One region of the Cellulosimicrobium sp. KWT-B genome, then DNA from elsewhere that is predicted to be linked to it. Evidence: predicted binding sites of a transcription regulator. Region 1 holds the regulator's gene; the other holds the start of a gene.
What was found. Region 1 encodes HrcA, which represses chaperone genes, less so after heat shock. Its sites were predicted from a motif close to TTNGCACTCGNNNNNNNCGAGTGCNAA; they were not measured.

Region 1 (11,400 bases):
CGTTCCCGCCCGCCCGAGAGCGACCGTCGGCGCGCCGCCCCCGAGCGCGCGGCCCCGACCCGCACGCCACTCCCAGGAGCGCACCCGCGTTGTCCCCGATCCCCAGTGCCCAGCTGAGCACCCGCATCCAGCCCGCGGCCACGCCGCCCGAGCTGATCCGGAACTTCTGCATCATCGCGCACATCGACCACGGCAAGTCGACCCTGGCCGACCGCATGCTGCAGCTCACCGGTGTCGTCGAGCCGCGTGCCATGCGCGCGCAGTACCTCGACCGCATGGACATCGAGCGCGAGCGCGGCATCACGATCAAGTCGCAGGCGGTCCGCATGCCGTGGGCCGTCGTGGCGGACGGCGTTGAGACGCCGCACGCGCTCAACATGATCGACACCCCGGGGCACGTCGACTTCACGTACGAGGTCTCGCGGTCGCTCGCGGCGTGCGAGGGAGCGGTGCTGCTCGTCGACGCGGCGCAGGGCATCGAGGCGCAGACTCTCGCGAACCTGTACCTCGCGATGGAGAACGAGCTCGAGATCATCCCCGTGCTCAACAAGATCGACCTCCCGGCGGCCCAGCCCGAGAAGTACGCGGAGGAGCTCGCGAACCTCGTGGGCGGCGACCCGGACGACGTGCTCAAGGTCTCCGGCAAGACGGGCGCCGGCGTCGAGGCGCTGCTCGACCGCATCGTCGAGCGCGTGCCCGCGCCGGTCGGCGACGCCGACGCCCCGGCGCGCGCCATGATCTTCGACTCGGTCTACGACACCTACCGCGGCGTCGTGACGTACGTGCGCGTCGTCGACGGCAACCTCAACCCGCGCGAGCGCATCGTCATGATGTCGACCCGAGCGACGCACGAGCTGCTCGAGATCGGCGTCATCTCGCCGGAGCCGATCGTCACGAAGGGCCTCGGCGTCGGCGAGGTCGGCTACCTCATCACGGGCGTGAAGGACGTGCGCCAGTCGAAGGTCGGCGACACGGTGACGAACGCGGCGAAGCCCGCCGCCGACGCGCTCGGCGGCTACTCGGACCCGAAGCCCATGGTCTTCTCGGGCCTGTACCCGATCGACGGGACCGACTACCCGGTCCTGCGCGACGCGCTCGACAAGCTCAAGCTCAACGACGCCGCGCTCAACTACGAACCGGAGACGTCGGTCGCGCTCGGCTTCGGCTTCCGCGTCGGGTTCCTCGGCCTGCTGCACCTGGAGATCGTGCGCGAGCGCCTCGAGCGCGAGTTCGACCTCGACCTCATCTCGACCGCGCCGAACGTCGTCTACGACGTGACGCTCGAGGACGGGACGCTCGTCAACGTGACGAACCCGTCGGAGTTCCCCGGCGGCAAGATCAAGCAGGTCAGCGAGCCGGTCGTGCGCGCGACGATCCTCGCGCCGAGCGAGTTCGTGGGCACCGTGATGGGGCTGTGCAACGACCGTCGCGGCCAGATGCTCGGCATGGACTACCTGTCCGAGGACCGGGTCGAGCTGCGCTTCACGCTCCCGCTCGCCGAGATCGTGTTCGACTTCTTCGACCAGCTCAAGTCCCGCACGCGCGGCTACGCGTCGCTCGACTACGAGCCGTCGGGCGACCAGGTCGCCGACCTCGTCAAGGTCGACATCCTGCTCCAGGGCGAGCAGGTGGACGCGTTCAGCGCGATCGTGCACAAGGACAAGGCGTACGACTACGGCGTCATGATGACGGCGAAGCTCAAGGAGATCATCCCGCGCCAGCAGTTCGAGGTGCCGATCCAGGCGGCCGTCGGCGCGCGCGTCATCGCGCGCGAGACGGTGCGCGCCATGCGCAAGGACGTCCTCGCGAAGTGCTACGGCGGTGACATCAGCCGCAAGCGCAAGCTCCTCGAGAAGCAGAAGGAGGGCAAGAAGCGCATGAAGAACATCGGGTCCGTCGAGGTCCCGAAGGACGCCTTCATCGCCGCGCTCTCCTCCGACGCCGCGGGCGGCAAGGACGCCAAGGACAAGTCGAAGAAGTGAGCCCGGCGCTGCCCGAGGGCGAGCCGGTCCCGCCCGACGGCTCGCTGCCCTCCTGGGTCGCGGGAGGCGCGGGCGGCACCGCGCCCGCGACCCACGGGTTCGGGGTCTACCTGCACGTCCCGTTCTGCTCGGTGCGGTGCGGGTACTGCGACTTCAACACCTACACGGCGTCCGAGCTCGGCGGGGGCGCGAGCCAGGCGTCGTACGCGAGCACGGCGCTGCGCGAGATCGACCTCGCCGCGCGCGTGCTGCGCGACGCCGGGCTGCCCGAGCGGCCCGTCTCGACCGTCTTCGTCGGCGGGGGCACGCCCACGCTCCTGCCGGCCGGGGACCTCGTCCGCCTGCTCGGCGGCGTGCGCGACGCGTGGGGGCTCGCCCCGGACGCCGAGGTGACGACGGAGGCGAACCCGGACTCGGTGACGCCCGAGTCGCTCGCCGAGCTCGCGGCCGCCGGGTTCACGCGCGTGTCGTTCGGCATGCAGTCCGCCGTGCCGCACGTGCTCGCGACGCTCGAGCGCACGCACGACCCGCGCCGCATCCCGGACGTCGTGCGCTGGGCGCGCGACGCCGGCCTCCAGGTCTCGCTCGACCTCATCTACGGCACGCCGGGGGAGAGCCTCGACGACTGGCGGGCGAGCCTCGAGGCCGCGCTCGCGACCGGCGTCGACCACGTGTCCGCGTACGCGCTCGTCGTGGAGGCGGGGACGAAGATGGCCGCCCAGGTGCGGCGCGGGGAGGTCGCGCTCCCGAGCGAGGACGACCAGGCGACGAAGTACGAGCTCGCCGACGAGCTGCTCACGGCGGCGGGCCTCACCTGGTACGAGGTGAGCAACTGGGCCCGTACCGACGCGGACCGCTGCCGCCACAACCTCGCGTACTGGCGCGGCGACGACTGGTGGGGGATCGGGCCCGGCGCGCACTCCTACGTCGCGGCGGCTGGTGCCGAGCCCGCGGGGGCGTCGCCCGAGGACGCCCGCGTCGGCGTGCGGTGGTGGAACGTCAAGCACCCCCGCCGGTACGCGGCGCTGCTCGAGGCGGGCACGAGCCCCGCGGCGGGGCGCGAGCTCCTCACGCGCACGGAGGGCCGGCTCGAGCAGGCGATGCTCGGCGTGCGGCTGCGCGAGGGACTCGACCTCGCGGTCCTCTCCCCGGCGGGACGCCACGCCGTCGCCGGGCTCGTCGCGAACGGGCTGCTCGACGGCCGCGCAGCGGTCGCCGGTCGTGCCGTGCTCACCCTGCGGGGGCGGCTGCTCGCGGACACGGTCGTCCGGACGATCACGGACGAGTGACGTCGGCCCGGGTCCACCGCGACCCGGGCGCGCCCCGCGGGGACGAGGCCCGCGACGGCACCACCCTGCCCGCCGCCGTGCGACGGCCGCGGTGCTCGCCGCGCGGTCCGGGCCGTGAACCGCCAAGGTGGACCCAGCACGTCGACGGAGCGTGCAGCCCGCAGCACGTGACGACGAGGAACGAGGTGCACGATGACGGACCCCACCAACCCGGGCGGCGAGCCGCCCCGCGACGACGAGCACACCCCCGCCGACGGCGCGGGCGGCCCGCGACCGGACGCCACGCCACCGTCCGGTCCCGGACCCGACCGGCCCGACGCCGCCCCGTCCGGGGACGACGTCCCGCCCGCCTCGCCGTACGGCCCGGGCGGGGGAGCCCCGCACGACCCGGCCGCCCCGCCGTCGGGCACGCCCGCGTACGGGGCGCCGGGTGCCTACGGCGCCCCGGCCGGTGCGCCGGACGGCGCGGCCGGGGGACCGGGTACGCCCCCGCCGGGCGCGTACCCGCCCCCGTCCGGTGCGTACCCGCCGCCCGCCGGCGGATACCCGCCCCCCGCCGGGGGGTACCCGCCGCCGCCCGGGTCGTATCCGGGCTCCGCCGGAGGGTACGGGGGCCAGCCCGGCTACGCGGGCCCGGCGTTCGGCGTCGGCGACGCGATCTCCTACGGGTGGCGCCGCGTCACGTCGAACCTGGGGCCGTGGATCCTCGTCGCGCTGATCTTCCTCGCCGTCAACATCGCGTGGAGCTGGATCACGGGCGGGTTCGACCAGTTCCAGGACCAGTTCGACTACTCCGACACGAACTTCGCGGCCCTCGGCGGCCTCACCTTCACGAGCGTGCTGCTCGGGATCGTCGGCACCGCCATCGGCTACCTCATCACCGCGTTCTTCACGCGCGGCGCGCTCGACGAGGTGGACGGGCGTCGACCCGACGTCGCCGCGTTCTTCCGCATCGGCAACGTGCTCAACGTGCTGCTCGCGGCGCTCATCGTCGGCATCCTGTCCGGCATCGGGCTCGTCCTGTGCGTCCTGCCCGGGCTCGCGATGCTGCTGTTCTCGGCGTTCGTGTACTACGTCGCGCTCGACCAGGGCGTCGACGCGATCACGGCGATCCGCACGAGCTTCTCTCTCGTCGCGAAGAACTTCGGGCAGGTGTTCCTGCTCCTGCTCGCCCTCGTCGGGATCAACATCCTCGGCGCGATCCCGTGCGGGCTCGGGCTCTTCGTGACGATCCCGCTGAGCTACGTCGCCGTCGGCTACGCCTACCGCCGTCTCACGGGCGGCGTGCCCGCCGCCTGACATCCGGCTGCAGCCCTCGCCGCGCCCCGGTACCGCCCGTCGGTACCGGGGCGCGGTGCGTCACGAGCGCGGTGCGTCTCGAGCGCGGTGCGTCCCGGGCGCCCGCGACCGGTCAGGGCGCGGTGACGAAGTCGATGAGCTCCTCGACGCGCCCGAGCAGCGACGGCTCCAGGTCGGCGTAGGTGCGGACCGTGCCGAGGATGCGCTGCCACGCGCGGCCGACGTCCTCCGCGCTCTCCGCCGGCCAGCCGAGCTCGCGCAGGATCCCGCGCTTCCACTCCGTGCCGCGCTCGATCACGGGCCACCGTTCGAGGCCGATCCGGGCCGGCTTCACCGCCTGCCAGACGTCGACGTACGGGTGCCCGAGCACGAGCACCGTGCCCGCGGGCGAGCGCCGCAGCGCCTCGTCGGCGATCCGCCGCTCCTTGCTGCCGGGCACGAGGTGGTCCACGAGCACGCCCACGCGCCGCTGCGGCGTCGGGCCGAAGTCCGCGAGCGCCGCCGCGAGGTCGTCGACGCCGTGCAGCGGCTCGACGACGACCCCCTCCACGCGCAGGTCGTCGCCCCACACCTTCTCGACGAGCTCGGCGTCGTGCTTGCCCTCGACCCAGATGCGGCTCCCGCGCGCGACGCGCGCCCGCTGCCCGACGACGGCCCGCGAGCCCGAGGCCGTGCGCGTCGGCGCGGCGGGGGCGCGGGAGGTGACGGGCGGGGTGAGCTCGACGGGCGCGCCGTCGACCCAGAAGCCCGGCCCGAGCGGGAACGTGCGGGTCCGGCCCGCGCGGTCCTCGAGCACGACGACGTGCATCCCGCCCGACTTCTCGACCCGGACGACGGCCCCGACCCACCCGGTCTGCACCTCCTCGACGACGAGGCCGCGCTCCGCGGGCTGCGGGCGCGACACGGGCCGCGCGCGGTGGTGGGTGGGGGCGGGCGTGCCGCCGAGGACGTCGGAGCCGTAGCGGTCGAAGGACACGGCGTCACCCTAGGCCAGCGCCCGCCGCTCACCACCGAGATCGCCCCGTGCGTCGCGGGATCGGTCTCCCGCGGGAAGGTCCCGGGCGCCCGACCCGGCCGCGCACGGCGGCTCCCGGCGCGCGCGCCCCCGGGGCGGGGTGGTACCACGGACCGATGAGCCAGCAGCGCGCGGAGCCGGACCCGAACCGCTGGCGCGTGCTGCCGGTCTGCCTCGCGGTGGGCTTCATCACGACGCTCGACGTGTCGATCGTCAACGTGGCCCTGCCGTCGATCGAGTCGTCGCTCGACGCGGGACCGACCCAGCTCCAGCTCGTCGTCGCCGGCTACACGCTCGCGTTCGGGCTCGCGCTGGTGCCCGCCGGGCGGCTGGGCGACGCGGGTGCACGACGCCCGCTCTTCATCGCGGGCCTCCTGGGCTTCGCGCTCATGAGCCTCGCGTCCGGGCTCGCGCCGACCGACACGTGGCTCGGCGTCGCGCGCCTGCTCCAGGGCGTGAGCGCGGGCGTCCTCAACCCGCAGGTCGTCGGTCTCATCCAGCAGCAGTTCCGCGGGTACGAGCGCGGGCGCGCGTTCGGCATGTTCGGCGCGACCATCGGCGTCTCGACGGCGCTCGGGCCCCTGCTGGGCGGGCTCATCATCGCCGCGGCGGGCCCGGAGACGGGGTGGCGGTGGGTGTTCCTCGTGAACATCCCCGTCGTCGCCGTGCTCCTGCCCTTCGCGTGGCGCCTCGTGCCCGGGCCGCCGCGCACCGGGTCGGGCGCGGCGCGCGGGCCGCGCCGGCTCGACCTCGTCGGGCTGGGCCTGCTCGGCGCCGCGACCCTCGGCGTGATGATGCCGTTCGTCACGACGACCGGCCGCGGTGACGACGCGTCGCGCTGGTGGTGGCTCGTGCCGGCCGCGGCCGCCGTGGTGGCCGCCGTCGGGTGGGAGCGGCGCTACCAGCGGCGCACGGGCGAGGCCGTGCTCGACCCGCAGGTCGTGGGGCTCGGGTCCTTCCGCAACGGCGCGCTGCTCGGCCTCGCGTACTTCGCCGGGTTCACGGGCATCTTCCTCGTCGTCACGCTCTACCTCCAGGACGAGCTGGGGTACACGCCGCTCCAGGCGGGGCTCGTCGGCACGCCGTTCGCGGTCGCGTCGGGCGTGTCGGCGTGGTTCTCGGGCCGCTGGGTCGCGCGCTGGGGCCGCGAGCTCGTCGTCGGCGGCGTCGTCCTCGTGCTCGTCGGCGTGGTCGCGGCGGAGGTCGTCGTGCGCACGCTCGGGGACGACCCGGGCGCCGTCGGCCCGGCGCTCGCGGTCGCTCTGCTCGTCGCGGGCGCGGGCAGCGGGACGGTCATCGCGCCGAACCAGACGCTCACGCTGTCCGAGGTGCCGGTGAGCCGGGCCGGGGTGGCGGGCAGCATGCTGCAGCTCGGCCAGCGCATCGGGTCGGCCGTCGGGATCTCCGTGGTCCTGTCCGTCTACTACGGCGGGCTCGCGAGCGGCGACTCGGCCGCGGACGCGACCGGGCGCGCGCTCCTGGTGACGATCGGCCTCGTCGCGGTCGCGCTCGTCGTCGGCCTCCTCGACCTGCGTTCGCGACGAGCGGAGGACCGCCGGACGGGCCGCGCGGACGCGTAGGATTGGCACTCGGAGGTCGAGAGTGCCGACGCCCGCACGCCCGCCCGGGCGGCGACGGTGCGGCACGCGGGAGGTGGACGTGAGCGAGGAGCGCCGGCTCGAGGTGCTGCGGGCCATCGTCGAGGACTACGTCCTGACGCGCGAGCCCGTGGGGTCGCGCGTGCTCACCGAGCGCCACAGCCTCGGCGTCTCGCCCGCCACGATCCGCAACGACATGGCGGCCCTCGAGGACGCCGGGTACATCGCGCAGCCGCACACGTCCGCGGGCCGGATCCCGACGGACAAGGGCTACCGGCTCTTCGTGGACCGCCTCTCGGGCGTCAAGCCGCTGTCCGCGCCGGAGAAGCGCGCCATCGAGACCTTCCTGTCCGAAGGCGTGGACCTCGACGACGTCATCGCGCGCGCCGGGCGCCTGCTCGCCCAGCTCACCGGCCAGGTCGCCGTCGTGCAGTACCCGTCGCTGAGCCGGTCGGGGCTGCGCCACCTCGAGCTGGTGCCCGTCGGCGAGTCGCGGCTCCTGGTCGTCATCATCACGGACACCGGTCGCGTGGAGCAGCGCACTCTCGAGGTCGCGAGCCTGCCGGACGAGGGCACGCTCGTCGAGGTGCGCGCGCGGCTCAACGCCGCGGCCGCGGGCAAGCGCCTCACGGACCTCGCGCCCGGTCTCGCCGCCGTGACCGAGAGCTTCCACCCCGACGACGCCCCGCTCGTCCGCGCGGTGGGCGACCTCGTCGCCCAGACGCTCGCGGAGGAGAGCGAGGAGCGCCTCGTCCTCGCGGGCACGGCGAACCTCGCGCGCGCGGGCATGCGGTTCGAGCACGCGCTGCGCCCCGTCCTCGAGGCGCTCGAGGAGCAGGTCGTCCTGCTCGGGCTGCTCACCGAGATGGCCGCCGAGTCGGGCGTGAGCGTCCGGATCGGTCGCGAGACCCAGCTCGAGGGCCTCGCGGAGACCTCCGTCGTGACGACCGGTTACGGTAACGACGGTGACACGGTCGCGCTCGTCGGCTCGATCGGGCCGACCCGCATGGACTACCCCGGCACCATCGCGGCGGTGCGCGCGGTCGCGCGCTACCTGTCACGGGTGCTCGGCACGTGAGCCCCGCGGTCTCCCCGCCCGCGGCGGGCCCGCTCGACGACCACCCCCGACCCCTCCCGACCGGCCCCGCGCCGGCCTCACGACCCGCACCAGCAGAGAGTGACGTGTGAGCGACTACTACGAGATCCTCGGCGTGGCCCGTGACGCCAGCCAGGACCAGATCAAGAAGGCGTACCGCAAGCTCGCGCGCGAGCTGCACCCGGACGTCGCGGGCGAGGAGGCGGGCGACCGCTTCAAGGACGTCGCGCGCGCCTACGAGGTGCTGTCCAACCCGGAGAAGCGCCAGCAGTACGACCTCGGCGTCGACCCCAGCGCCCCCGGCGGCGGGGGCGGCGGCCCGATGGGCGGCGGGTTCGGCTTCCAGGACATCTTCGAGACGTTCTTCGGCGGCGCCCAGGCGCAGCAGGGCCCGATCCCGCGCGCCCGCCGCGGCCAGGACGCGCTCGTGCGGCTCGACATCGACCTCTCCGAGGCGACGTTCGGCGCGCAGCGCGAGCTCCAGGTCGACACTGCGGTCGTGTGCGGCACGTGCGGCGGCACCTGCTGCCGCCCGGGCACCTCGCCCCGCACGTGCGAGGTGTGCCACGGCCGCGGCACGGTCCAGCGCGTCGCGCGCTCGTTCCTCGGCCAGGTCATGACGAGCGCGCCGTGCGCCGCGTGCCAGGGCTTCGGCACCGTCATCCCCGAGCCGTGCGCGGAGTGCTCGGGCGAGGGCCGCGTGCGCAGCCGCCGCAGCATCACGGTCAACGTCCCGGCGGGCGTCGACACGGGCACGCGCATCAAGCTCACCGCGCAGGGCGAGGTCGGCCCGGCCGGCGGCCCCGCGGGCGACCTGTACGTCGAGATCCGCGAGCGCAACCACGACACGTTCGTGCGCCGCGGCGACGACCTGCACTGCACCCTCCAGGTGCCCATGACGGCGGCCGCCCTCGGCACCGTGCTCGAGCTGGAGACGCTCGACGGGCTCCAGGAGATCGACCTGCGCCCCGGCACGCAGCCGAACCAGATCGTCACGCTGAAGAACCTCGGCGTCGGGCACCTGCACGGCAGCGGGCGTGGCGACCTCAACGTCCACATCGAGGTCCAGGTGCCCACGGCCCTCGACCCCGAGCAGGAGCAGCTCCTGCGCTCGCTCGCCGCCCTGCGCGGCGAGGAGCGGCCCGAGCCCCGGCTCGCCGCCGCGCACCCGGGCGTGTTCTCGCGCCTGCGCGACAAGCTCTCCGGCCGCTGAGCGGGGCGCGCGCATGAGTGCTCCGGTGTTCCTCGCCGAGACGGGGACCGACGGCGTCGCGCCCGGCGACCGGTACGTGCTCGACGGCGCGGAGGGCCGGCACGCGGGCGTCGTGCAGCGGCGCGGCGCGGGGGAGCGCGTCGACGTCGTCGACGGTGACGGGCTCCGGCTGCGGTGCGTCGTCGAGCACGCCGAGTCGGGCCGCGTGACGCTCCTCGTGCAGGAGGTGGACCGCGAGCCGGCGCCGGACGTCGTCGTGACGCTCGTCCAGGCGCTCGCCAAGGGCGACCGCGACGAGATGGCGATCGAGGCCGCGACCGAGATCGGCGTCGACGCGGTCGTGCCGTGGCAGGCGGAGCGGTCCGTCGTCGTGTGGCGCGGCGAGCGCGCGGCGAAGTCCCGCGCGCGGTGGCTCGCGACCGTCCGCACGGCGACCAAGCAGGCCCGGCGCGCGCGCCTGCCCCGCGTCGAGGTCGCGCTCGACTCGCGCGGCCTCGCGGCGCGGGTCGTCGACGTCGTCGCGGCGGGCGGTCGGGCGATCGTCCTGCACGAGGAGGCGACGACCCCGCTCGCCGACGTCCGGCTGCCCGCCGGCCCGGCCACGGACGGCGCGCCCGCGCCCGAGGTGCTCGTCGTCGTCGGGCCGGAGGGCGGGATCTCCGACCGCGAGCTCGCCGACCTCACGGCGGCCGGCGCGGTCGCGGCGCGGCTCGGCCCCCACGTGCTGCGCACGTCGACCGCCGGCCCGGTGGCGGTGGCGCTGCTCGCGGAGCGGCTCGGCCGCTGGGGCGTGGCCGGGACGCGTGGTCTAGCCTCGGGGTCATGACGAGCACCGACCTGCGCACCGACCCGGACTGCCTCTTCTGCCGCATCGTCGCGGGGGAGGTGCCGGCCGACGTCGTGGCGACCAGCGAGCGCTCGATCGCGTTCCGCGACATCGACCCGCAGGCGCCCGTGCACGTGCTCGTGGTGCCGCGCGACCACCACGGCGACATCGCCCAGCTCGCGGCGGCGGACCCGGAGCTGCTCGGCGACGTCGTCGCGCTGGCGGACGAGGTGGCGGGCGACCTGGCCGACGGCCAGTTCCGGCTCATCTTCAACTCGGGGCCGCGCGCCGGCCAGAGCGTGTTCCACGTGCACGGCCACGTCATCGCGGGCGCGGAGCTCGGCTGGTCGCCCGCCTGAGCCCTGCGCGAAAGCGCGTGTGACGCCCGGCCGCGCTCGGTACGATGGAAGCGATCTGCGGGGCGGTGGCCGTCCCGGACCCACTGCCCGACCGAAGGAGCGCAGCGGCGCAAGCCGGCTCATGACCTCTCTGTCCCGAGAACCCGACCCCTCGTCGCACCGGGTCGAGCACCGCATCGTCATCCCGAACCACGTGCCGATGGTGGCGCTCCTCGGTAGCCGCGACTCCGTGCTCCGGGCCGTCGAGGAGGGGTTCCCCGCCGTCGACGTGCACGTGCGGGGCAACGAGATCGCGGTCTCCGGCCCTCCGGGGGAGGTCGCGCTCGCCGCGCGCCTGCTCGACGAGCTCGTCGAGGTCGTCGAGGCCGGCACCCAGCTCACGGCCGACGTCGTGACGCGGTCCATCGCGATGCTCACCGCCGCGACGGCGTCGCGCCCGGCCGAGGTGCTGACGCTCAACATCCTGTCGAGCCGCGGCCGCACGATCCGGCCCAAGACCGTGGGGCAGAAGCGCTACGTCGAGGCGATCGACGCGAACACCATCACGTTCGGGATCGGCCCCGCGGGCACCGGCAAGACGTACGTCGCGATGGCGAAGGCCGTGCAGGCGCTGCAGTCGAAGCAGGTCAACCGCATCATCCTCACGCGGCCGGCCGTCGAGGCGGGGGAGCGGCTCGGGTTCCTGCCCGGCTCGCTAACGGAGAAGATCGACCCGTATCTGCG
Region 2 (18,415 bases), on a different contig from region 1:
CGCTACGTAGTAGAGCCAGCCACGGTGCCCGTCCACGCCGGCCATCGCCGTCGCGACGAGCTCCCCGGCCGCGACCCCGGGCGCCTCGGGAGCACCGCCCGGGGCCACCGTGGGCAGGTCGCGCGTCGCGCGACCCACGAGCACCGTCGAGGTCTCGCCCAGGCGGGCGTCGGCGAGGTCGCGGTACGGGTCGTTCCAGGGCCGGGTGAGCCCGCACTCCCGCCACAGCGCGACGACCGCCTCGACGTCGGCGTCCTCGACCTCGGTGAAGACCAGGTCGGTGGGGGCCTCCGTCGAGACCGCGTCCGCGACGTCAGTCTCCGGGCGGCCCGCGCCCGCGGCGGGCACGGAGCCGTTGCCGCCCGGCGCGCCGTCGCCGGCGTGCGTCAGGCGCGGACCGTCGGCGATGCGTCCGGCCACGGCGGGCTCAGCGGGGCTGGTACGGAGAGACGACGACCTCGACGCGCTGGAACTCCTTGAGGTCCGAGTACCCGGTCGTCGCCATGGCCCGGCGGAGCGCGCCGACGAGGTTGAGCGTGCCGTCCGCCTGGCGGCCCGGCCCGAAGAGGATCTCCTCGAGGGTGCCGGCCGTGCCGACGCGCACGCGCTCGCCGCGCGGGAGCTGGGCGTGGTGGGCCTCCGAGCCCCAGTGCCAGCCCTTGCCCGGCGCCTCCTCGGCCCGCGCGAGCGCCGCGCCGAGCATCACCGCGTCGGCGCCGCACGCGACCGCCTTGACGAGGTCGCCCGAGCGGCCGACGCCGCCGTCCGCTATGACGTGCACGTAGCGGCCGCCCGACTCGTCGAGGTAGTCGCGGCGGGCCGCCGCGACGTCCGCGACCGCGGTCGCCATGGGCGCGTGGATGCCGAGCGAGACGCGCGTGGTGTGGGCGGCGCCGCCGCCGAAGCCGACGAGGACGCCCGCGGCGCCCGTGCGCATGAGGTGCAGCGCCGCGGTGTACGTGGACGCGCCGCCCACGACGACCGGGACGTCGAGCTCGTAGATGAAGCGCTTGAGGTTGAGCGGCTCGGCGACGCCGGACACGTGCTCGGCGGAGACCGTCGTGCCGCGGATGACGAACAGGTCGACGCCCGCGTCGACCACCGTCTGGTAGTGCTCCTGGGTGCGCTGCGGCGACAGGGCCGCGGCGACGGTGACGCCCGCCGCGCGGATCTCCTTGAGGCGCTGCGTGATGAGGTCGGCCTTGATGGGCTCGGCGTAGATCTCCTGCATGCGGCGCGTCGCCTCGAGCGGCTCGAGCCCGGCGATCTCCTCGAGGAGCGCGGTCGGGTCGTCGTAGCGCGTCCACAGGCCCTCGAGGTCGAGGACGCCGAGGCCGCCGTGGTTGCCGAGCGCGACGGCGGTCGCCGGGCTCATGACCGAGTCCATGGGTGCCGCGAGGATCGGCAGGTCGAAGTGGTAGGCGTCGATCTGCCAGCCGACCGACACCTCCTCCGGGTCGCGCGTGCGCCGCGAGGGCACGACGGCGACGTCGTCGAAGGAGAACGCGCGCCGACCGCGCTTGCCACGTCCGATCTCGATCTCGTTGCTCACCGGGTCAGCCTACCGGCGGGCCGTGCCCGTCACCTGCACCGACCACCGTGTGGGTGGGCGCTGGCAGGGTGACGCTCGTCGCCGGGACGTCCGGCGACGACGGGAGCGCCGGGCGCCCCGGGCCCCGACCGGACGGCAGAGGTGGACCATGACGACGACGCCCTGGACGGCGGGACCGCTGCTCGGTCTCGACACCGAGACCACGGGCCTCGACGTCGACGTCGACCGCGTCGTCACCGCCGCGCTCGTGCTCCGCGAGCCGGGCGCCACGCACGTCCGTACGTGGCTCCTGGACCCGGGCGTCGAGATCCCGGCGGAGGCCACGGGGATCCACGGCATCACGACCGCGCACGCCACGGCGCACGGGTCGGCCCCCGCCGTCGCGCTCGACGAGATCGCGACGCTCGTCGTCGACGCCCAGCGCGACGGCGTCCCCCTCGTCGCCTACAACGCCGCGTTCGACCTCGCGATCCTCGACACCGAGCTCCTGCGGCACGGGCTGCCGACGCTCGCCGCGCGCCTGGGGCGGCCCGTGCGGCCGGTGCTCGACCCGCTCGTGCTCGACCGGGCGTGGGACCCGGCCCGCGAGGGCAAGCGCCGGCTCGTCGACCTGTGCGCGCGCTACGAGGTGCTCGACGTCGGGCCCCTGCACACGGCGGACGGGGACGTGCTCGCGACGCTCGACCTGCTCGACGCGCTCGCCCGCGCGTACCCGGACCTGGCCGGGCTCGGCCCGGTCGCGCTGCACGACCTGCAGGTCGTCGCGCACCGGCGGTGGGTCGACGCCCTGGACCCGGACCGCGACCAGCCCTACGTCGGCGCCGGCGCGGACGGGCGCTGGCCGGGCTGACCCGGGCACACACCCGCGGCGCCACCTGCGTGGCATATCTCATGATGCGGGTGAAGGTCGTGTGATGAAGGCATGGTCGCGGGCCTGGGGCCGCCCGTCGCCGCGTCGATATCTCATCCATGAGTTATCGTCGCTCTCATGACAGCGATCGACGACGCACCTCTCACGCAGGTCGGCGCGCTCATCCGCGGCGCCCGCCAGAACCGGGGTCTCACCCAGACCCAGCTCGCGGAGCGGCTCGGCACGAGCCAGAGCGCCGTGCACCGCATCGAGCAGGGCTCGCAGAACCTCAGCCTGGAGATGCTCAACCGCATCGGCCTCGCGCTCGACTCCGAGATCATCAGCCTCGGCGGCCCCAAGCACGCGCACCTGCGCGTCCAGGGCGGCCACACCCTCTCCGGCCGCATCGAGGTGAACTCCTCCAAGAACGGCGCGGTCGCGCTGCTGTGCGCCTCGCTCCTCAACCGCGGCCGCACCACCCTGCGCGGCGTGGCCCGCATCGTCGAGGTCGACCGCATCGTCGACGTGCTGCGCTCCATCGGCGTGCGGGCCACGTGGACGACGGGCGGCCGGGACCTCGAGATCGTCGTGCCGGAGCGCCTCGACCTGGCCGCGATCGACGTGGACGCCGCGCGCCGCACGCGCTCGATCATCATGTTCCTCGGGCCGCTGCTCGGGCTGCGGGACACCTTCGAGCTCCCGTACGCGGGCGGCTGCGACCTCGGGACGCGCACCGTCGAGCCGCACATGATCGCCCTGCGGCCCTTCGGCCTGGCCGTCACCGCGACAGGCGGGAACTACCACGCGACCGTCGCCCCGGCGTCGGGCACGGACCTGTCGGTCGTGCTCACCGAGCGCGGCGACACCGTCACCGAGAACGCGCTCATGGCCGCGGCCCGCCGCGACGGCGTGACGACGATCCGCAACGCCAGCTCCAACTACATGGTGCAGGACCTCTGCTTCTACCTCGAGCTGCTCGGCGTGCAGGTCGAGGGCATCGGCACGACGACCCTGCGCGTGCACGGCCGCACCGACATCGACGTGGACGTGGAGTACGCCGTCTCGGAGGACCCGGTCGAGGCGATGAGCCTGCTCACCGCGGGCATCGTCACCGGCTCGGAGATCACCGTGGCCCGCGTCCCGATCGAGTTCATGGAGATCGAGCTCGCGACGCTCGCCGAGATGGGCCTGCGGTACACGCAGAGCGCCGAGTACGTGGCGCGCAACGGCCGTTCGCGCCTGGTCGACGTCACGGTGCACCCCAGCGAGCTGCACGCGCCGATCGACAAGATCCACCCCATGCCGTTCCCCGGCCTCAACATCGACAACCTGCCGTTCTTCGCGGTCATCGCCGCGAACGCGCAGGGCACGACGCTCATCCACGACTGGGTGTACGAGGGCCGCGCCATCCACCTCACCGACCTCACGCGGCTCGGCGCCGACGTGCGGCTCCTGGACGCCCACCGACTCCAGGTGGCGGGCCCGACGCGCTGGTCCGGCGCCGAGGTGAGCTGCCCGCCCGCCCTGCGCCCCGCCGTCGTCATCCTGCTCGCGATGCTCGCCGCGAAGGGCACCTCCGTCCTGCGCGGCGTCGACATCATCGCGCGCGGCTACGAGGGCCTCACCGAGCGCCTGCGCGAGCTCGGCGCGAACATCGAGACGTTCCGCGACTGACCCCTCGCCACGCTCGGCGCCCGCGGGCCCTCGGGCCCTCCGTGCCCACGACGCGGGCACGACCACGACGGGCCGCCCTCCTGCGGGAGGGCGGCCCGTCGTCGTCACTTCGGGTAGACGGCGTCGACCTCCACCTCGACGAGCCAGCCGTCGACCGGCAGGTTCTCGATCTCGAGCGCGAAGCGCGACGGCCGGGCCCCGTTGACCACCATGGGCGCCGTCCGGGCCGAGCCGAGCTGGACCTCGAGCGTCGCGCCGGTCGCGAGGTTCGTGTTCGCGAAGAACTGGCGGTAGGCGCGGTTCCAGCCGGCGAAGTCCATCTTCTCCTGGCCGGCGGGGTTCTGGAGGAACACCCGCATGGAGACGACGTCGTCGTAGGACAGCCCGGCCCGCTCGAGGTTCTCCCCGATCCGCATGAGGACGTTGATGCCCTGCGCCTCCGTGATCGTCACGCCGGCCGGCAGGACGCCGCCGGGGAAGACGTCGGTCGGGACGTAGCGCTGCTCGGCGGTCGCGCCGGGCGTCGTGTTCATCGCGGCGGGACCGAGGCCGGACGACTTGTACCAGGCGACGTTCTTCCCGATCGCGACGCCGTCGGCGATGGACGGGGTGTCGCCGGTGACGAAGGAGTGGGCCTCGGTCGGCCTCGGCTCGAAGAGCCTCCCGGCGGCGACGGCGGTGCCGGGGACGGCGACGGCGGCGGTGAGGGCGACGGCGACGACGACCTTGGTGCGGTTCTTCATGCAGGCCTCCCAGGGGGACGACGGGCGCCACCCTGGCGCCCGGGCTCCGGCCGGTCGCGAGGACCGCCGGGGCCGCGACGCTAGCCAGCCTCCGTTTCCGCGCCGTGACGGCGACGTGTCGGGTCGTCGCCGGTCCCGCCGCGTGCCCGTCGCCACGGCGCGACGCCCCGCGGGCGCGGCCGAGGGCCGCGACACGAGACGTTTACGAGAGCCGTGAACCGTTGACCGACGCGAAACGCGCCGGACCCGTGCTCGCGACGACACGTCCCTAGCGTCGGCCCCGGTGCTGACGGCGGCACCCGGCATCGTGGGCCGGGCTCCCCGCCCGTCAGGCCGTGGACGAGAGGGCTCCAGCCACATGGTCACTGACGAGAAGACGACCGGCGTCTCGCGCCGCAACTTCCTCCAGGCCGTCGGGGTCGGCTCCAGCGCCGGCGTCATGTTCGCGACGATGGGCGCGGTGGGCCTCGCCCCGACGGCCGCCGCCCAGCCGCGGAACGAGTCGTGGACACCGCCGCGGGGCAGCGACTTCAGCCTCACGGGCCGCTCCGCGAAGAAGGTCGTCGTCGTCGGCGCCGGGCCGGCGGGCCTGGCCACGGCGTACGAGCTGCAGAAGGCCGGCTACCGCGTCACGGTGCTCGAGGCGCGGCACCGCGTCGGCGGCCGGACGCTGACGATACGCGGCGGCGACGCGGAGACGGACGTCAACGGCGTCACGCAGAAGGCGCGGTTCGCCGACGGCGTCTACATGAACGCGGGCGCGGGGCGCATCGCCCAGTGGATGGTCACCATGGACTACCTGCGCGAGCTCGGCGTCCCCTACGAGGTGTTCACCAACGCCAACGCGGACGCCTACCTCTACAACGAGCGCTCCGGCGCGACCCCCGGCAACCCGGTCCGGTACCGCACCGCGAAGGCCGACGTGTTCGGCTACACGTCCGAGCTGCTCAGCTACGCGACCGACCAGGGAGCGCTGGACCAGAAGCTCACCGCCGCGGACAAGGAGAACCTGCGCGCGTTCCTCCGGTCGTGGGGCTCGCTCCAGGCCGACGGGAGCTACCGGGGCGGGAACAACCGCGGGTACGCGGTCTACCCGTCCGCGTGGAACGAGCACGGCACGCCCCTGCCCGGCCCGGGCTCGGTGTCGGAGGTGCTCGCCTCGAAGGTCGGGCAGTACTTCCCGTTCGAGATCAACTGGGAGCAGTCGATGCTCATGTTCCAGCCCAAGGGCGGCATGGACACGACCTACGACTACTTCGTCAGGGCGATCGGCAAGCAGAACGTCCAGCTCAGCTCGCCCGTCACCGCGGTGAAGAACACGCCGCGCGGCGTCTCGGTCACGTACACCGCCCACAACGGCAAGGCGCGGCGGATCGACGCCGACTTCGCCGTCGTCTCGGCGCCCGCGGGGCTCATGCGCCGCTGGGACACGAACTGGGGGCCCGACGTCGACGCCGCGCTCGGCGAGTTCGCCGTCGGGTCGCCCGCGGGCAAGATCGGGCTGCAGTACCGGTCGCGGTTCTGGGAGGACGACCACCGGATCTACGGCGGCATCACCGAGACCGACATGGACCTCGCCCACGTCTGGTACCCGTCCTACGGCTACGGGGAGCGCCGCGGGCTCGTCGTGGGCTACTACAACACCGGCGCGAACGCGCGCGCCTACGCGGACATGACGCCGCGGCAGCGGGAGATGCGCGCCGTCGAGCAGGGCGTGAAGATCCACGGCGAGAAGTACCGGACGGAGCTCGAGAGCTCGTTCTCCATCGCGTGGCACAAGGTGCCCTACATCGAGGGCGCGTGGGCGTACCCGAACACGCAGTCGTCCCGGTTCAAGCTCCTGCAGCAGGGCGCCGGGAACGTGTACTTCGCGGGCGACTGGATGTCTGAGATCTCGGCCTGGCAGCACGGCGCGTTCTGGGCCGCGCGCTACGCCGTCCAGGCGCTGCACGCGCGCGTCATGGCGTCGTGACCGCCCACCGCACGCAGCGCTGACGGGACGACGACGGCCCGGCACCACCCCGTGAGGATGGTGCCGGGCCGTCGGTCGTGGTGCTGCGCGCTCAGAAGCCCGTGTAGTTGGGGGCCTCGACCGTCATCTGCACGTCGTGCGGGTGGCTCTCCTTGAGCGACGCCGACGTGATGCGGATGAAGCGCCCCTTCTCCTGGAGCTCCGGCACGGTGCGGGCGCCGACGTAGAACATCGTCTGGTGCAGGCCGCCGACGAGCTGGTGCGCCACGGTGCCGAGCGACCCCTTGTAGGGCACCTGGCCCTCGACGCCCTCGGGGACGATCATGTCGTCGCTCGTGACCTCGGCCTGGAAGTAGCGGTCCTTCGAGTACGACTTCTTGCCGCGCGAGGACATGGCGCCCATGGAACCCATGCCGCGGTACGCCTTGTACTGCTTGCCCTTGACGAGGATCGTCTCGCCCGGGGACTCCTCGGTGCCCGCGAGCATCGAGCCGAGCATCACCGTCTCCGCGCCCGCGACGATCGCCTTCCCGATCTCGCCCGAGTGGCGCATGCCGCCGTCGGCGATGACCGGGACCCCGGCCGGGCGCGCGGCGAGCGACGCCTCGTAGACGGCGGTCACCTGCGGGACGCCGACGCCCGTGACGATGCGCGTGGTGCAGATCGAGCCCGGCCCGACGCCGACCTTGACCGCGTCCGCGCCCGCGTCGACGAACGCCTGCGCGCCCTCGCGCGTCGCGACGTTGCCGCCGATCACCTGGACGTCGCGCGTCGCCGGGTCGGACTTGAGGCGCGCGACCATCTCGATGAGCATCCGGACGTTGCCGTGCGCCGTGTCCGCGACCAGCACGTCGACGCCCGCGTCGATGAGCGTCGTGGCACGCTGCCACGCGTCGCCGAAGTAGCCGATCGCGGCGCCGACGAGCAGGCGGCCCTGGCCGTCCTTCGACGCGTTGGGGAACTGCTCGGACTTGACGAAGTCCTTGACCGTGATGAGCCCGGTGAGGCGGCCGTCCGCGTCGACGAGCGGCAGGCGCTCGAGCTTGTGCTTGCGCAGGAGCGCGGTCGCCTCCTCGCGGGAGATGCCCGCCGGGCCCGTGATGAGCGGCTGGGGCGTCATGACCTCGTCGACCTTCGTCGTCGCCCACTCGGCGACGGGCGTGAAGCGCAGGTCGCGGTTGGTCACCATGCCGATGAGGCGGCGCTCGGCGTCGAGGACCGGAAAGCCGGAGATCCGGTACTCGCCCGCGGTCTTGTCGAGCTCCTCGAGCGTCGCGTCCGGGCCGATGGTCACCGGGTTGTCGATGATGCCCGTCTGCGTGCGCTTCACCAGGTCCACCTGGAGCGCCTGGTCCTCGATCGAGAGGTTGCGGTGCAGCACGCCGATGCCGCCCTGGCGCGCCATCGCGATGGCCATGCGCGACTCGGTGACGGTGTCCATGGCCGCCGAGACGAGCGGCACGCGGATCGAGATCTCGCGCGTCAGGCGCGTCGTGGTGTCGATGTCCGACGGCGCCAGGTCCGAGTAGCCGGGCTGCAGCAGGACGTCGTCGTAGGTGAGACCCAGGAATCCGAAGGGGTCACGGTCGGGGACGGCGGCGGGGACGGGCGAGGCGGTCACACCAGGATTCTACGCCGGGGGCCCTCGCCGTATTCCCGCCCGCCCGGGCCCGGGAGGCACGGACGGGCGGGAGGCACGTGGACGCGTGGGCGCGCGACCCGCATGGCCGACCGGTCCCGCGGACGGCTCAGCGCACGACGGCGAGGAGCTCGTGCAGGAGGCCCGTGAAGCTGCGCACCCGGTGGACGGTCGCGGCGAGCGGGAGCTCCTCCGCGGCCTGGTCGCTCGGGAGCCCCACGAAGAACGGCAGGCTCGGGTTCGCGTCGTGCGCGGCGTGCACGATGCCCAGGTCGGGGCGCGCCTGCGTGGTCACCATGGCGACGGCGGACGGCCGCACCATCGTCACGATCTCGAGCGTGCGGTGCACGTTCGCGGGCCCGGTGACGATCCGCGCCATCGCACCGTGGGAGGCGAGCGACGCGGCGAGCGCGTGCGCGGCCAGCGGGAGCGGCTCGTCGGGCGCCGCGAACACGAGCACGATCCGCCGCATGCGGCTCGGGTGGTTCCGGGGCGGTCCCCCGGCGGCCACGATCGCGTCCTCGCTCGCCTGCGTGTACTCGCGCAGCGCGACGAGCGTCGCGTTGGCGAGCACGACCTCGGGCACCTCGCCCGGGCCGGCGAGCACCGTGCGCTCGGCCAGCCGCTCGAGCGCGGGCTCGACGAGGTCGGACCACCACGCGGCCGGGTCGCCGCCCGTCGGGATGCGCAGCAGCCGGTCGCACGCGCGCTGGTCGTAGGCGATCGCGGCGTCGACGACGTCGGAGACGCGCGTGGGCCGCGGCCCCTCCCGGACGCCGACCGGGCGGGGGCCGGCGCCCCGTGCGGGCTCGCCCCCCGGGACGGCACGCAGGAACGGGCGCGACGGCGGCGGCTCGGGCGCCTCGTCGTCGGCCTCGGGCTCGTCGGCGTCGAGGTCGCCCGCGCCGTCGGCGCCGCGGTCGTCGAAGGAGATCGCGCCACGGTTCGCGGCGAGCTCCTCCTCGTCGGCGGCGAGCGCGGCGCGGGCCGCGTCGGCGGGCGCGACGCCGTCGAGCGTGAGACGGCGCATCACGACGAGGCGAGCGACGTCGTCGTCGGTGTAGCGCCGGTGGGAGCCGGCCCGGTGCTGCGAGGGGCCGAGGCCGTAGCGACGGTCCCAGGTGCGCAGGGTCGCGGGCGCGACGCCGAGCCGGCGCGCGACGGCGGCGACGGCGAGGCCGGGAGACGAGGTCATGCTCGGTCGGGCTCCCTCGGGGTCGGGGGCGGACCGGACTGAGGTCATGGATCGATTCTGCCGAGCGGGCACCCGTCTCGCCACCTCGTAGAGGTCACAGTCGTGCACCCTTCGCGCCACACCCGCGCCGTATTTGTTCGCTGCACGCGCAAACGCGCCGGACGCCGCGGATCGCGTCAGCGCGCCCAGAGCGGCCGACGCGGTTGACCCCCCTCGCACCGCTCCACGAGCGGTTCAACCTGCTCGTTCACTTTTTCCTCACAGGGGACTTGAACAAGTCTTGCAACGCTTGTAGGTTGTTCGGCATGGCAGAGATCTCGAGGCTCCCCGGGCCCGTCATGGAGCTGTGGGAATGGCAGTACCAGGGTTCGTGCCGCGACGCGGACGACACGTTGTTCTTCCACCCCGAAGGTGAGCGCGGCTCGACGCGACGACGGCGAGCGGAGGCCGCGAAGGCGATCTGCCACTCGTGCCCCGTGATGATGCAGTGCCGCGAGCAGTCGCTCCGCGTGCGCGAGCCGTACGGGGTGTGGGGCGGCCTGAGCGAGGACGAGCGCGCCGCCATCCTCGCGGGCGGCGCCCGCCGCACCGGCTGACGCACCCTCTCCCGGGCACCACCTCGGTGCCTCCGCGCCACCAGCAGACCTGCACGGCCCCGGTCCGACGTCGTACCGGGCGCACGTGCGCACGACCCGTGGGACCACCGGTGGGGCGACCGGCCACGGAACGCAGCAGGGCCCCGCGACCGACGGTCGCGGGGCCCTGCTGCTGAACCGGGTCGGCGTCAGCCGACCACCACGGCGAGGATGTCGCGCGCGGACAGGACGAGGTAGTCCTCGCCGCCGTACTTGACCTCGGTGCCGCCGTACTTGCTGTAGATGACCTTGTCGCCGACGGTCACGTCGAGCGGGACGCGGTTGCCGTTGTCGTCGACACGGCCCGGACCGACGGCCAGGACCTCGCCCTCCTGGGGCTTCTCCTTGGCGGTGTCCGGGATGACCAGGCCGGATGCGGTCGTGGTCTCGGCCTCGAGGGCCTTCACGACGATCCGGTCCTCGAGCGGCTTGATGGGGACCGACACGTCGGACCTCCCCTTTCGCGGTGAGAACTGCAACGGATGGGTCGAGCGCACCGGCTGGCCGTCGTCGCGGGTGCCGGACAGCCTGGTCGCACGTGGTGCCGCCTCCGCGAGCGGTGGCGGCACGTCTCAAATCTAGGTCCCGGTTAGCACTCGGTCAAGGCGAGTGCCAACGTCCGCCCTGCGGACGACCGGGCCCCGGCTGCGCGTGGTCCCCGGCCCCCGTGGAAGGATCGACGCCATGGACGCCGCCACGCTCACCAAGCTGCTCAGCCCCGAGGGCTGGGCCCTGCTCGGCGCGCTCCCGCCGTACGACGAGCAGCAGGCGCTCGTGCTCGCGGCAGGGCTGCGCGCGAAGGGCGTCGACCCGGACCTGGCCGCCGCGGCCCTCACCCAGTCCCGGCTGCGCGCCGCGGCGCACGGCAAGCTCGGCGCGTTCGCCGACGGCATGCTGTTCACGCAGGCGGGGCTGGAGCAGGCGAGCCGGCTCGTCGTCGCGGGCCTGCACGCCCGGCGGTACCAGGAGGCGGGGATCCGGCGCGTCGCGGACCTCACGAGCGGGATCGGCGTCGACGCGCTCGCGTTCGCCGCCGCGGAGCTCGAGGTGCTCGCGACCGACGTCGACGAGCTCACCGCGGCGATCGCGACCGTCAACCTGCGCCACTTCCCCGAGGCCGAGGTGCGCCACGGCGACGGGCTCGCGCTCGACCTGGAGGGCGAGCGGATCGAGGGCGTGTACGCCGACCCGGCACGCCGCACCCGCGCCGGCACGCGCGTGTTCGACCCGAAGGCCTACGCCCCGCCGCTCGACGCGGTGTGGGCGCTGCGCGAGCGTGTGCCCGCGGTCGGGATCAAGGTCGGCCCGGGCATCCCCCACGCCGGACTGCCCGAGGACGCCGAGACCGAGTGGGTGTCGGTCGACGGGGACGTCGTGGAGGCCGGGCTCTGGTTCGGCCCGCTCGCGCCCGAGGGACCGGGCCGCTCGGCGCTCGTCCTGTCGTCGTGGACCGGGCCCGACGGGACCGCGCGCACCACGACCCGCCGGATCGCCCACCGCCCGGGCGACGCGGACGTGGTGCCCGAGGTGGGCGCCGTCGGGCAGTACCTCTACGAGCCCGACGGCGCCGTGATCCGGGCGGGGCTCGTCGCGCACGCGGCGCGCGGGCTGGGCGGACGCCTGCTCGACCGGACCATCGCGTACGTGACCACCGACTCCCCCGCGCCGCTCGACGCGACGGGGCTCGCGGACGGGCTCGCGCGCGGCTACCGCGTGCTCGACACCATGCCGTTCGGCCTCAAGCGGCTGCGCTCGTACCTGCGCGAGCGCGGCGTCGGTCGTCTGACGATCAAGAAGCGGGGCACCGCCGTCACGCCGGAGCAGCTCCGGCGGCAGCTCGCCCTCACGGGCGACGCGACGGCGACGATCGTCCTCACGCGCGTCGGCGGCTCCCAGCAGGTGCTCGTCGTCGAGCCGCTCTCCGCTCCCCCGGCCGGCGCCGGGCAGGACGGGCCCCGGTGAGCGCCCTCCCGCGCCGCACGGCGATCCCCTTCGCGCGCTCGGAGCGCTCGACCGTCGGGCTCGAGTGGGAGCTCGCGCTCGTCGACGCCGACTCGGGCGACCTGCGGCAGGTCGCGCAGACCGTGCTCGACGCCGTGCGCCCGGCCGACGGCGGCCCGCACCCGTCGATCAAGCAGGAGCTCCTGCTCAACACGGTCGAGGTCGTGAGCGGCGTGTGCCGCACGGTGGGCGAGGCCGGCCGCGACCTGCAGCGCTCGGTCGAGGAGCTGCGCGCCGTGACGGACCCGCTGCGCGTCGAGCTCATGAGCGCGGGCACGCACCCGTTCGCGCGCTGGGCGCAGCAGAAGGTCACCGACAAGCAGCGCTACACCACGCTCATCGACCGCACCCAGTGGTGGGGACGGCAGATGCTCATCTACGGGGTGCACGTGCACGTCGGCATCGAGGACCGCGCCAAGGTGCTGCCGATCCAGCGCGCGATGCTCACGACGTTCGCCCACCTCCAGTCGCTCTCCGCGAGCTCGCCGTTCTGGGGCGGCAAGGACACCGGCTACGCGTCGAACCGCGCGCTGATGTTCCAGCAGCTGCCGACCGCGGGCCTGCCGTTCCAGTTCGGGACGTGGGAGGAGCTCGAGGGGTACGTCGCCGACATGCTGCACACCGGCGTCATCGACGCGTTCGACGAGGTGCGATGGGACCTGCGGCCCGCGCCGCAGTTCGGCACGCTCGAGACGCGCATCTGCGACGGCGTCACGAACATCTCCGAGCTCCTGGCGCTGGCCGCGCTCACGCACTGCCTCGTCGAGCACTTCTCGACGATGCTCGACGAGGGGCGTGAGCTGCCGAGCATCCCGCCGTGGTACGCGCAGGAGAACAAGTGGCGCTCGGCGCGCTACGGCATGGACGCGATCATCATCCTCGACCGCGAGGGCAACGAGGAGCTCGTGACCGACGCCGTGGGGCGGCTGCTCGTCGAGCTCGAGCCCGTCGCGGCGCGCCTCGGGTGCCTCGACGAGCTCGACGGCGTGCGCACCATCGTGCGGCGCGGCGCGTCCTACCAGCGGCAGCGCGCGGTGGCGCGGCGCCACGGGGGCGAGCTGGACGCCGTCGTGCGCTCGCTCGTCGCCGAGATGCGGGCCGGCCGGCCCCTGTGACCCGGCCGGGCCGTCACACGTGCGTGACGGTGAGCGGCATCGACGAGTCGACGCCGATGTCGAGGCTCGACGGTGCGACGCCCGCCCGCACGACGGCCGAGCCGAGCGCCGCGATCATCGCCCCGTTGTCGGTGCAGTAGCGGATCGGCGGGATGCGCAGCTCGATGCCCGCCTCCGCGCAGCGCTCCGCGGCCATGTCGCGCAGCTGGGAGTTCGCGCTGAACCCGCCGCCGACGACGAGCGTCGAGACGCCGTGCCGCTCGCACGCGGCGATGGTCTTCGCGGTGAGGACGTCGGCGACGGACTCCGCGAAGGAGGCGGCGACGTCGTGCACGGGGATCTCCTCCCCCGCGTCCTGGCGGGCCTCGACCCAGCGCGCGACGGCCGTCTTGAGGCCGGAGAAGGAGAAGTCGTACGCGTGCTTCTCCTGGTCCTTGCGCGCGGTGAGGCCCCGCGGGAACCGGATCGCCGTGGGGTCGCCCTCGCGCGCGAGGCGGTCGATGTGCGGGCCGCCGGGGTACGGCAGGCCGAGCAGGCGCCCGACCTTGTCGAACGCCTCGCCCGCGGCGTCGTCGAGCGTCGAGCCGAGCTCGGTGACCGACGTCGCGACGTCGTCCACGAGCAGGAGCGAGCTGTGCCCGCCGGACACGACGAGCGCCATGACGCGCTCGGGGAACGCGCCGTGCACGAGCTCGTCGACGGCCGCGTGGCCGATGACGTGGTTCACGCCGTAGAGCGGCTTGCCGAGCGCGAGCGCGAGGGCCTTCGCGGCGGAGGCGCCGATGGTCAGCGGGCCGACGAGGCCCGGCCCGGCGGTCACGGCGATCGCGTCGACCTCGGAGAGGTCGACGTCGGCCGTGCCGAGCGTGCGCTCGAGCGTGGGGATCATCGCCTCGAGGTGGGCGCGCGACGCGACCTCGGGGATGATCCCGCCGTAGCGCGCGTGCTCGTCCATGGAGCTCGCGACCGTGTCGACGAGCAGCTCGCGACCGCGGACGAGCGCCACGCCCGTCTCGTCGCAGGACGTCTCGATGCCGAGCACCAGGGGCTCGCCGGAGCTCGCGGGAGCAGTGGGGACCATGGCCTCCAGGGTAGTCGCGCGCGCGGGCCGGACCGTCCGTGTCGCGCACGTCACACCGTCTGTTCGGAAGATGATCAAGGGTTCAACTGTTTGTCCCAGTCATGAGCACCGACACCCTCATCGAGTCCTCTGCCGCGCCGAGCGAGCAGGCCGACCAGCTCGCGATCGACGCGCAGGCCGCGGACCGCCTGTTCCGCGCGGCGCACACCACGCACGCGTTCTCGGACGAGCCCGTCACCGACGCGCAGATCCAGGCAGCCTGGGACCTCGTCCGCTGGGCGCCCACCGCGATGAACACCCTCCCGCTGCGGCTGCTCGTCGTCCGCACTCCCGAGGCGAAGCAGCGCCTCGGCGCGCACATGGCGGACTTCAACCGCGACAAGACGCTCGCCGCGCCGGTGACGATCGTCGCCGCCGCCGACCCGTCGTTCCACCAGCACCTCGGCACGCTCGCGCCGTTCCGCGAGGGCATCGCCGAGCAGCTCGACCCGCAGGCGGACCTGCGCGAGGGCATGGCCCGCACCAACGCCCTCATCCAGATCGGCTACCTCATCGTCGGGCTGCGCGCCGCCGGCCTGTCCGTGGGCCCCATGACGGGCTTCGACGCCGCCGGGATCGACGCCGAGTTCTTCGGCGAGTCCGGCTGGCGCACGCTCGTCGCGATCAACGTGGGCTACCCGGCCGACGAGGGCGCGCACTTCCCGCGCCAGGCGCGCCTCGACTTCCACCAGGTCGCCGAGGTCCTCTGAGTCCCGTCTCGCACCTCCGAGCCGAGGCGGCACCCCACCGGGGTGCCGCCTCGTCGCGTCCGGGGGCTGCGCGCGCTCCTCGGTCCGGGAGGGCGGCGTGCGTCAGGTCGCGACGGGCCGGTCGGGGTCGTTGGACCACTGCGACCACGACCCCGCGTAGAGCGCCGCGTCGACGCCGAGCGTCGCGAGCGCGGCGACCTCGTGCGCGGCGGTGACGCCCGAGCCGCAGTACACCCCGACGGGACGCGACGCCGCGCTGTCCCCTGCGGCGCTCGCGGTCGTGCTCCCAGGCTGCGTGGCCACCCCGAGCGCGACGAAGCGCGCGCGGAGCGCCTCCGGGTCGAGGAACGTCCCGTCGGCGGCGAGGTTGCCCGTCGTCGGGGCGCTCACCGCGCCCGGGACGTGGCCGGCCCGCGGGTCGACGGGCTCGACCTCCCCGCGGTACCGCTCGCCCGCGCGCGCATCAAGCAGCACGCCCGACGCCGCGAGCCGGGCCGCGCCGTCGGCGTCCAGCACCGGCATCCCGCCCGGGGAGACGACGACGTCGCCCGGCTCGGGCCGCACGTCGCCCGGCTCGGTCGGGTACCCCGCCGCGCGCCACGCGGGCAGGCCGCCGTCGAGGAGGCGGACGTCGTCGTGGCCCGCCCAGCGCAGCAGCCACCAGGCGCGCGCGGCCGACGTGCCGCCCACGGCGTCGTAGACGACGACGCCGCGGTCGGCGCGGACGCCCCAGCGCCGTGCCGCCGCCTGCAGGTCGCCCGGCTCCGGCAGCGGGTGGCGTCCCGCGGCGGGCGACGGCGGCGCCGCGAGCTCCGTCTCCAGGTCCACGTACACCGCGCCCGGCACGTGCGCGGCGCGGTGCTGCTCGCGCCCGTCGGTGACGCCCAGCGCCCACCGCACGTCGAGCACGACGGGCGGGCGGTCGCCCGCGAGCGCCGCGGCGAGGCCGCGCGCGTCGACGAGCACCCGGTCGCGCCGCGCGAGGTCGCCCGTCACGCGACCACGTCGGCGGACGCCGTCCCGTAGTCCGGCTCGTCACGCGGCGGCGGGGCGCCCAGCTCGAGCCGCATCGTGTACGCGTCCACGTCCTCGGGCTGGTAGTACCGCTTGCGGATCCCCAGCTGCTCGAACCCGTGCTTCGCGTAGAGCGCGAGCGCGGGGTCGTTGTCGACGCGCACCTCGAGCAGCACGGCGCTCGCCCCGAGCTCGCGCGACCGCTCGACCAGCGCCTCCAGGAGCACCGAGCCCACGCCCTGGTGCTGGAACGCCGGGTCGACGCCGATGGTCATGACCTGGGTGACGTCGCCGTCGAACCACAGGCCCGCGTACCCGACGAGCGGCTGGGGCCCCGCGGCGTAGAGCCGCACGGGCTCCGCGGCGACGTACCACCGCCCGAACCCGGCGAGCTCGTCGGCGAGCATCCCGTAGGTCCACGCGCCGCGCCCGAACAGCTCGCGCTCGAGCTCGACGACGCGGTCGAGGTCCGCGGCCTTGAGGGGCCGCAGCCGGATCTCGTACGACCGCGTGCTCATCGCGACCGCTCCGGCGACGCGTCGCTCACGCGCTTGCGCGCCGCGACCTCCTGGACGTCGGGGCGGCGCAGGTACAGCGGCTCGGTCGGCTGCTCGAGCCCGGCCGCCCGGCGCGCGATCGCGAGGCGCGCGAGCACGGCGGCGTCGGGGACCTGCGGCGCGTCCTGCGCGACGTCGAGCGCGTCGGGGTACAGCTCGGCGCCCTCCCCGACCACGACGGCGCCCGCGGCGTGCGTCGCGACGTCGGCGGCGGGGCCGACGTCGGGCCCCGCGACGGTCTCGAGCACGGGGACCGCGTGCGGCCCCTCGTGCGCGACGACGCGGTACCGCGCCCAGTAGACCTCGCGACGGCGGGCGTCGGTCGCGACGAGGAGCTCGTCGTCGGGCACGAGGCCGAGGTCGCTCACGGCCTGCGCGGCGACGGCGTCGAGGCTCGGGACGCCCAGCACGGGGACGCCGAGCGCGAAGCCCAGGGCGCGGGCGGTGACGAGCCCGACCCGCAGGCCGGTGAACGGCGCCGGGCCCGTCCCGACGGCGACGGCCGTGAGGTCGCGGCGGTCGACGCCGGCCTCGGCGAGCGCCGCCTCGACGAGCGGGGCGAGCGCCTCGGCGTGCCGGCGACGCTCGGGCGCGTCGCGGCGGGCGAGACGAGCGCCGTCGTCGGAGACGACGGCGACGGTGACGGAGGCGGAGGTGTCGAGCGCGAGAACAGCCACGGCTCCAGCCTACGGCCGGGAGCGGGGCCGCCCTCGTCGCCGGGCGCTACGGGGTCAGCGCGGCGACGTCGAGACCGGCCCAGCGTGCCCCCACGCCGCGCACGGTCACGCGCCGCTCCCCCGCCTCGGGGGCGTCGTCGTCCGGGCCCTGCTCCGCGCCGACCCCGCCGCGCGGGCGCTCGAGCACGATCTCCAGGCGGTCGCCCGCGAGCGCCTCGACGAGGCCGCTGCCCCACTCGACGACCGTCACCGACTCGTCCAGGCTCGAGTCGAGGTCGAGCGCGTCGACCTCGTCGAGCGACCCCAGGCGGTACGCGTCCACGTGCACGAGGGCCGGGCCCCCGACGACGGACGGGTGCTCGCGCGCGACGATGAACGTCGGGGACGCGACCTGGCCGCGCACGCCGAGCCCCGCCCCGATCCCCTGGGTGAGCGTCGTCTTCCCCGCCCCGAGGTCGCCCGTGAGGATCACCAGGTCGCCCGCGCGCAGCACCGCGGCGAGGGCGCGGCCGAACGCGCGGGTCGTCTCGGCGTCGGGCAGCACGACGACGCCGCCCGGCGCGTCGTCGGACGCGGTCCCCCCGGCGGCGGGCGCCGGGATCGAGTGGTTCGGGTCGTCGCTCACGCGCGGACCGTCCTTTCCGTGCTGTCGTGCGTGCTCGGGTCGCGCGCCAGGAGCGCCCGCGCGCCGTCGTCGAGCACGTGCGTCCCCACGTGCTCGCGCGGCACGCGCGCACCGAGGCGCGTCGTGATCTCGTAGCTGATGGTGCCCCCCGCCTGCGCCCAGTCCTCGGCCGTGGGGACCCCGCCACGCGCCACGCCGTCGCCCGCGCCGAACAGCGTGACGACGTCGCCCGCGCGCTCGGTCGCGTCCGGGCCGAGGTCGAGCACGAGCTGGTCCATGCAGACCCGGCCCGCGACGCGCACGACGCGCCCGCCGGGCTCTCCGGGCCGGGCGCCG

Region 2: a site for HrcA is predicted at 10,850-10,876, ahead of groES (co-chaperone GroES). Genes of this name have one in related genera too.

The regions. Positions count from the first base shown of each region.
Region 1 covers NZ_NEDO01000005.1:90,887-102,286, reverse strand. Annotated here, with positions in the region: gene lepA (translation elongation factor 4) at 90-1,982, shown strand; gene hemW (radical SAM family heme chaperone HemW) at 1,979-3,271, shown strand; gene B9L22_RS20085 (hypothetical protein) at 3,464-4,570, shown strand; gene B9L22_RS15860 (DUF3097 domain-containing protein) at 4,683-5,546, opposite strand; gene B9L22_RS15855 (MFS transporter) at 5,702-7,165, shown strand; gene hrcA (heat-inducible transcriptional repressor HrcA) at 7,245-8,261, shown strand; gene dnaJ (molecular chaperone DnaJ) at 8,368-9,492, shown strand; gene B9L22_RS15840 (16S rRNA (uracil(1498)-N(3))-methyltransferase) at 9,506-10,318, shown strand; gene B9L22_RS15835 (HIT domain-containing protein) at 10,315-10,677, shown strand; gene B9L22_RS15830 (PhoH family protein) at 10,799-11,400, shown strand, end outside.
Region 2 covers NZ_NEDO01000001.1:233,151-251,565, forward strand. Annotated here, with positions in the region: gene B9L22_RS00980 (GNAT family N-acetyltransferase) at 1-420, opposite strand, end outside; gene B9L22_RS00985 (GuaB3 family IMP dehydrogenase-related protein) at 428-1,552, opposite strand; gene B9L22_RS00990 (exonuclease domain-containing protein) at 1,701-2,402, shown strand; gene B9L22_RS00995 (UDP-N-acetylglucosamine 1-carboxyvinyltransferase) at 2,541-4,076, shown strand; gene B9L22_RS01000 (Rid family hydrolase) at 4,181-4,819, opposite strand; gene B9L22_RS01005 (FAD-dependent oxidoreductase) at 5,178-6,791, shown strand; gene guaB (IMP dehydrogenase) at 6,883-8,412, opposite strand; gene B9L22_RS01015 (MerR family transcriptional regulator) at 8,540-9,673, opposite strand; gene B9L22_RS01020 (WhiB family transcriptional regulator) at 9,931-10,221, shown strand; gene groES (co-chaperone GroES) at 10,410-10,706, opposite strand; gene B9L22_RS01030 (SAM-dependent methyltransferase) at 10,945-12,222, shown strand; gene B9L22_RS01035 (glutamate--cysteine ligase) at 12,219-13,376, shown strand; gene tsaD (tRNA (adenosine(37)-N6)-threonylcarbamoyltransferase complex transferase subunit TsaD) at 13,390-14,457, opposite strand; gene B9L22_RS01045 (malonic semialdehyde reductase) at 14,559-15,206, shown strand; gene B9L22_RS01050 (sulfurtransferase) at 15,309-16,202, opposite strand; gene rimI (ribosomal protein S18-alanine N-acetyltransferase) at 16,199-16,738, opposite strand; gene tsaB (tRNA (adenosine(37)-N6)-threonylcarbamoyltransferase complex dimerization subunit type 1 TsaB) at 16,735-17,454, opposite strand; gene tsaE (tRNA (adenosine(37)-N6)-threonylcarbamoyltransferase complex ATPase subunit type 1 TsaE) at 17,501-18,055, opposite strand; gene alr (alanine racemase) at 18,076-18,415, opposite strand, start outside.